DNA from 3 places in the Exiguobacterium sp. s145 genome. Region 2 is predicted to be linked to each of the others. Evidence: riboswitches for the same ligand, from Rfam matches in the RefSeq annotation. Region 2 holds a riboswitch; each other region holds the start of a gene.

Region 1 (2,265 bases), on a different contig from region 2:
TGGCGACGAGCCGTGATGTCTATGCAGCAGTGGCGGAAGAGACGCAAATCGTCGCAATTGACGAAGTTCAATTTTTTGACGATGAGATTGTCGCCGTCATCGAAGCACTGGCTCAAGATGGCAAACGCGTCATTTGTGCAGGCCTCGATCAAGATTTTCGGGCAGAACCATTCGGCAAGATGCCTGAATTATTGGCACGCGCAGAATTCGTGACGAAATTACAGGCGATTTGTCTGTCGTGCGGCGATCCGGCATCGCGGACCCAACGATTGATTGACGGAAAACCGGCCAACTACAATGATCCGATCATTCTGGTCGGGGCGTCTGAGTCCTATGAACCACGTTGCCGCCATTGCCACCAAGTACCGGGGAAACCACAACCGTTGCAGGAATGGAAAAAGCAACAACATAATTAAGCAATACAAAAAAGCGAACGATTCCCGGCAGTCAGGCCGAAGAATCGTTCGCTTTTTTGGGGTTCAGCCGGTCTGTGTCAAGTGGCTGAACTGTTCGACGAACTGCAGCGTTTCGCGGACAATCGTTTTTTGGTCGTGGTCAAGCGTTGCGACGTGGTAGGAGTCAAGCAGACAGTAACTGCGCTTATCTGCTGCACCAATCGTCCGGTACAAATAATCCGAACAGATCGGTGGGACGACATGATCCTCGGCAGAATATAAAATAAGCGTCGGAATTTGAATCGTCGCGAGGTGTGGTCGCGTCTCCTCAATCAATCGTAACAGTTCCGAAGCGCAGACGGCGGGGACAAGATCATAGATGATTTCAAAAGCCGACTGTTTGATATCAGGGACACTTTCCGGAAGATAGACCGGACAATCGGTGAACGACAAGGCTTCGTAGGCAGGGACGGACAAGGCGGCATTGATGGTGATGATTCCTGCGACCGGGAGTCCTTCAGCGGCAAGTGACAGGGCAAGTGTCGCGCCCATCGATTGGCCGACGATGAAGACGGATTCGCATCGTCCCGCCAATTGTTCAAAGCCGTCCCGGACGCTCTGCTTCCAGTCATCGGCCGTCGCCGCTTCGAATTCTCGCAGATCCGTCCCATGCCCGTGCAGGCGTGGCGCATGGACGGAAAAACCGTGTGCTGCGAACTGTTCTCCTACAGCCCGAACACTTTGCGGCGTTGCATTAAAACCATGACAGAGCAAAATGCCGACGGATCCGCGTCCTAAGGAAAAGGCTTCGGCACCCGGTATAACAGGATAAACCATACTCATCATCTCGTCCTCCATTTCAAAAATAAAAACCCGTTTGGCTTTGGACGCAAACGAGTTTCTCGTGTGTATCATCCAAAGCAATTGCTTTGCTGGTCGGAGCACCTTGCCGATCGGCAGGTTGCCGTGGAGTCCTAGAGCCAGGTCTCTCGTCCACTCTTGATATATCGTATAGGAATTGTCGGATTAATCATTGAGAAGATGATAGCATTGACGGAAAGGGATTGTCAAACTCTCTTTATACGGCGTCGAAGAGCTTTCGGGAATCCGTCCTGTCCCGGGTTGCTGATCGATATGGGTCATATGGTTTATTTTTGAAAATATGGTTGACCTTTAAAAGATCTTTCTGTAGTGTAAAAATTAGTTTTACGACATAAGTTCAACCGGCAACAATACACATATGAATTTCATACCGCAACACTTATCCAGAGAGGTGGAGGGACTGGCCCTACGAAACCTCGGCAACAGACTCATTATGAGCACTGTGCCAATTCCATCAGACAATTGTCTGAGAGATGAGTCGAGTGGATTCTGCCATTGTGCGGATCCAGGTCTCTTCTTGTTTCTTAAGAAGAGACCTTTTTTGTATTTTGAAGGGGGAAAAAGTGGTGATTACATTCAAAAATGTAAAAAAAATCTATGAAACAAATGATCAATCGATTGCTGCGCTGAATGGCGTGGATCTCGAAATCCGAAAAGGCGAAATCTTCGGCGTCATCGGTTTCAGTGGAGCCGGGAAAAGCTCCTTATTACGTTGCGTCAACCTGCTCGAACGGCCGACATCCGGCAGTGTGACGGTCGATGGACAAGATTTGACGACACTGTCGGCGAAGCAGTTACGGGAGGCGAAGCAACACATCGGGATGATTTTTCAGCACTTCAACCTGCTGGATTCGAATACAGTATTTGCGAACGTCGCTAAACCGCTCGTCTTAAAAGGTGTCAAAAAAGATGAGGTCGAGCGGCGGGTCACGGAACTGCTGGAGTTCGTCGACTTGGCGGATAAAGCTGATCACTATCCGGATCAGCT
Region 2 (2,265 bases):
GGCCCGGATGTTGTTCCTCAACTACCCGAGCAATCCGACCGGGGCGACGGCAACAGCGGAAGCCTTCGAGCAAACGGTTTCCTTCGCTGATGCGAACGACATTTGCGTCGTCCACGACCTCGCCTACGGCGGAATCAGCTTCGACGGTCCGACCCGCAGTTTCCTCCAGACGGAAGGCGCAAAAGACGTCGGAATCGAACTGTTTTCATTATCGAAACGTTTTAACATGTCCGGTTTCCGAATCGCCTTCGCCATCGGGAATCCGTCCGTCATCGCAAGTATCGAGACGTACCAGGAACACTTATACGTCAGTGCTTTCACACCGATTCAACAGGCAGCAACCGTCGCTCTTTCAAGCGATCAGACGTGTGTCCGCGAACTGAGCGCTCTGTATGAAGCCCGGCGTGATGCCTTGTTCGGAAAGTTACAGGAAATCGGTTGGGACGGACCGATCCCGGGCGGTTCGTTCTTCGTCTGGTTGCCGGTCCCGTCCGGCTACACGTCCCAAAGCTTTACCGATCACCTGCTCGACGAAGCGCATGTCGCCGTCACACCGGGACATTTCTTCGGCGAATACGGGGAAGGTTACGTCCGGATCAGTCTGATTGCCGACGCCGAACGATTGGTCGAAGCGGCAGAACGGATTGGTCAATTGAATCTGTTTCGTCAGACCGTTGCGGAATAATTCTGAAAAAACGTTTGACAAATGGGAATGATTTCCGTTACAGTAAGTCCCAACAGCATATCTACTTATCGAGAGCGACCGAGGGATTAGGCCCAACGACGTCCGGCAACCACCTTTAAGGAACGGTGCCACATCCTACAGAATGTTTCATTCTGAGAGATAAGTTACGAAATCTTACACTTCGTCGCTTTTTTCTGGTTGCTCTTAACTGGAAAAAAGCGATTTTTTTGTATAGGGAGGAAACGACAGATGATTGAATTTAAAGGGATCACCAAACGGTTCGTTCGTGACCGGACACCAATCTTTGCATTACGCGACGTCAATTTAACGATTCAACAAGGTGAAATCTTTGGCATCATCGGTGAATCCGGTGCCGGAAAAAGCACCCTGCTCCGTCTGATCAATGGACTGGAGACACCGACACAAGGAACGGTTAAAGTATCGGGTATCAATCTGTCGGATCTCTCAAAAGGCAGCTTACGCGAACTGCGATTGAACATCGGGATGATTTTTCAACACTTTCAACTGATTCAATCCCGGAATGTCGCCGACAATATCGCCTTCGCTTTAAAGGCTGCCGGCGTCAAACGGACTGACTTCCCACAACGGATTAAAGAGCTCGTCTCCCTAGTAGGGCTTGAAGGCTTCGAGACGAATTTCCCGAGTCAGCTCAGCGGCGGTCAAAAGCAACGGGTCGGGATTGCCCGTGCCCTTGCGAATAATCCGAGCGTCCTGTTATGTGACGAAGCCACGTCCGCTCTTGATCCGGTCACGACGCTGCAAATTCTCGAACTGCTGAAAGACTTGAATGAACGGCTTGGCCTGACGATCATTCTCATTACCCATGAAATCGATGTCGTCAAACAGATTTGTCACCGGGTTGCCGTCATGGCGCAAGGTGAAGTCGTTGAAGTCGCCCGTACATACGACCTGTTCAGTCAGCCGGCACATGATGTCACGAAACATTATGTCGATACGGCACTCCAGATCGAGTTACCGGAACGGATCTTGCGAACGACACCGGGAAAAATTATCCGCCTGCAATTCACAGGTGAAAAGACCGGTGAAAGTACGTTATCGGAAGCAATTAAACAGTTTGATATTTCCGTCAGCATCCTCCACGGTAAGGTCGACTATATCCAGAACGTCGCTTTCGGAGTGCTGATTGTCAGTTTGACCGGTCCGACCCTTCACGTGAACCGTTCCTTGACGTGGCTCGAAGAACAACTTCACACGCTTGAGGTGATCCAGGATGTGGCTTGAACGCATTGAAATCATGTTACCGGAGCTTGCGAAAGCGTTAGGTGAGACCGCCTTAATGGTCGGAATTTCACTGGGCTTTGCTCTCATCGTCGGCATTCCACTCGGGATTTTGTTGTTCATCACGGACCGCGGATTGTTTTTCCAGAACGTCTTCGTTCGCAGCATCTTGGACTTTTTCGTTAATATCGTCCGTTCGTTACCGTTCATCATCCTGCTCGTCGCGTTGATTCCATTGACACAATTATTACTCGATAACACGATTGGTCCGACAGCGGCTTCCGTCAGTCTGAGTGTCGCTGCCATCCCGTTTCTCGCCC
Region 3 (2,265 bases), on a different contig from region 2:
ATCTCCGTGACGATCGTCCATTTCGTCGGTCTGATCGGCTGTTTATTAATTTACGGATTTGTCCGCGACCGAAAAATCGGCGGTTTCCGCACTTTGCCGCTGATTTACGCAAGCGGCGGATTGCTTGGTGTCCTGGTCGTCGTGACGGAACTAACGTCGATTCAATTGCTCGGGATGACATGGGCAATGTCGCTGTTACTTGTCGCCCAGATTTTGTGTGCCTTTGTGATTGATTTGAACGGCTGGTTTGGAGTCATTAAAAAAAGCAGTAATACCGGGCAGTGGGTCGGTGTCGGCTTGATGTTGACCGGCGTCTTGATTTTTTCATTTGCCTGAATGGAATAGGAGGGATTAGAATGGGACTCGGAATGTTTTGTGCCATCGTCGCAGGAATGATGATCAGTTTACAGACCGTTTTAAATGCACGGATGAGTCATGCCTTCGGTGCTTGGGCGACGACGACATTAGTCTTTTTTGTCGGACTGCTCGGGTCGTTGCTCGCATTGATCTTCTTTCGGGGTGGAACGCTTGCGGGGCTGGCCGAAGTCGAACCGCTTTATCTGTTTGGCGGTTTCGTTGGTGTCGGGGTTGTCTTTTGTGTCATGCGGGGAATTCAGTTGCTCGGACCGTCGATTGCGATTTCCGTCGTCCTGATTTCGCAACTCAGTTTTGCGCTCTGTGTCGACGTCTTTGGCTGGTTCGGTTTACCGAAAGTCGAGTTGTCGTTCGGTCAAATCATCGGTCTGGCCGTCATGCTCAGCGGCATCTTTGTCCTGAAACGGTATCAGGTCGCAGAGGATACAGAAGAAGTGGAAGATGTTAAAGTCATTTCCTGAAGAAAAAAAGATATAAAAAAAGAGATCATTTCTTTCACGCCACTTCTACTGGTAAAGTGCGTGAAAGGGTGATCTCTTTTTGAAGCTGAATCAGACAGTGACTTCTTCTTTCCAGGCGACATCGATAAAGGCATCGCGACCGGATGCTTTCCGGTCTTTTTTGTAGTGCGTCGGATTTTTTTTGTGGAAGTCCTGATGGTATTCTTCCGCCGGATAGAAGGCGTGTGCCGGTTCGATCCGGGTGACGATTGGTTGTTTAAAACGGTTTGTCGCCGCTAAGGCGTCACGCGAAGCAATTGCTGCAAGGCGTTGTTCTTCCGTATGATAAAAAATCGCCGGAGCATACTGTGTCCCGCGGTCCTGGAATTGTCCGCCGGCATCGGTCGGATCCGTTTGCGGCCAGTACAGTTCGAGTAACCGTTCGTATGAGAACAGCGCCGGGTCAAATGTAATTTCGACGACTTCGGAATGTCCGGTCGTTCCGGTTTTGACTTGCTCGTATGTCGGATTGTCGACATGTCCTCCTGTATAGCCGGATACGATACTGTGAATCCCCGGCAGTTCCTCAAATGGTGTCACCATGCACCAGAAACATCCTCCTGCAAATGTTGCTTTTTCCATGTCATCTCTCCCTTTCCCTTGGCTTCTTGAGCCTTAATCCTGTCATGTCTGACAGTGAGAAAACGAAAACGACTCCTTTGCTTGGTTGCAAAAGGAGTCGCCGCTTTTTATCAACCAAAGCTTTCGCTTTGCTGGTCGTAGCACCTTGCTGTACGCAGGTTGCTGGGACGTCATCGATCCAGATCTCTCGGTCCACTCTTGATAAGTGTTATATGAAGTTGATGTAAGTTCGTTATCATTGGGATGATAATACCATTCATAAAAGTGGAAAGTCAATCCTTATGTTTGCAGGGCACGAAGAACGGTCGCTCCTAACGTTTTCGCTCCAATCAGTAGAGCCCGCTCATCGATTTCATATTTCGGATGGTGTTGCGGATAAATCGTCCGCCCATCCGTTTTTGCAGAGCCCGTGAAGAAATAACTGCCCGGTACTTTTTCGAGGTAATAGGCAAAGTCATCCGCTGCCATCATCGGTTTCATCTCGCGAACCTGTGCTTCCGGTAAAAAACCGGCGGCTTCCTGGACGAGCTGTGTTTCATCCGGATGATTCCAAAGCGACGGATAACCGGTCGTGAAATCGATCGAATAATCAGCGCCGACTCCGGTGCAGGTCGTCCGGGCGACGAGGTCCACCTGTTGACGTAACTGGTGCCGGAGTTGTTCATTGAACGTCCGGATTTCTCCGACGATCCGGGCTTCACCGGTGACGATGTTCGGAGCCGTTCCGGCGTGGAACGAACCGATCGCAACGATAGCCGGCTCAAACGGATCAACCCGCCGGCTGACGAGATGCTGGAGATTGCAGACA

The links. Region 2 has a riboswitch for S-adenosylmethionine ahead of KNQ07_RS14340 (methionine ABC transporter ATP-binding protein). Riboswitches for the same ligand answer to the same signal wherever they lie in the genome.
Region 1: linked by a shared signal. The riboswitch ahead of KNQ07_RS06110 (alpha/beta hydrolase) and the one ahead of KNQ07_RS14340 (methionine ABC transporter ATP-binding protein) in region 2 are both predicted to bind S-adenosylmethionine.
Region 3: linked by a shared signal. The riboswitch ahead of msrA (peptide-methionine (S)-S-oxide reductase MsrA) and the one ahead of KNQ07_RS14340 (methionine ABC transporter ATP-binding protein) in region 2 are both predicted to bind S-adenosylmethionine.

Annotation. Positions count from the first base shown of each region.
Region 1 covers NZ_JACSMV010000004.1:64,457-66,721, reverse strand. The annotation lists gene KNQ07_RS06115 (thymidine kinase) at 1-416, shown strand, start outside; gene KNQ07_RS06110 (alpha/beta hydrolase) at 480-1,238, opposite strand; SAM riboswitch class I at 1,301-1,404, opposite strand; SAM riboswitch class I at 1,654-1,757, shown strand; gene KNQ07_RS06105 (methionine ABC transporter ATP-binding protein) at 1,844-2,265, shown strand, end outside.
Region 2 covers NZ_JACSMV010000025.1:3,274-5,538, reverse strand. The annotation lists gene KNQ07_RS14345 (aminotransferase class I/II-fold pyridoxal phosphate-dependent enzyme) at 1-685, shown strand, start outside; SAM riboswitch class I at 748-851, shown strand; gene KNQ07_RS14340 (methionine ABC transporter ATP-binding protein) at 935-1,948, shown strand; gene KNQ07_RS14335 (methionine ABC transporter permease) at 1,938-2,265, shown strand, end outside.
Region 3 covers NZ_JACSMV010000010.1:12,597-14,861, reverse strand. The annotation lists gene KNQ07_RS09275 (DMT family transporter) at 1-336, shown strand, start outside; gene KNQ07_RS09270 (DMT family transporter) at 357-836, shown strand; gene msrA (peptide-methionine (S)-S-oxide reductase MsrA) at 927-1,457, opposite strand; SAM riboswitch class I at 1,562-1,665, opposite strand; gene KNQ07_RS09260 (M20 metallopeptidase family protein) at 1,737-2,265, opposite strand, start outside.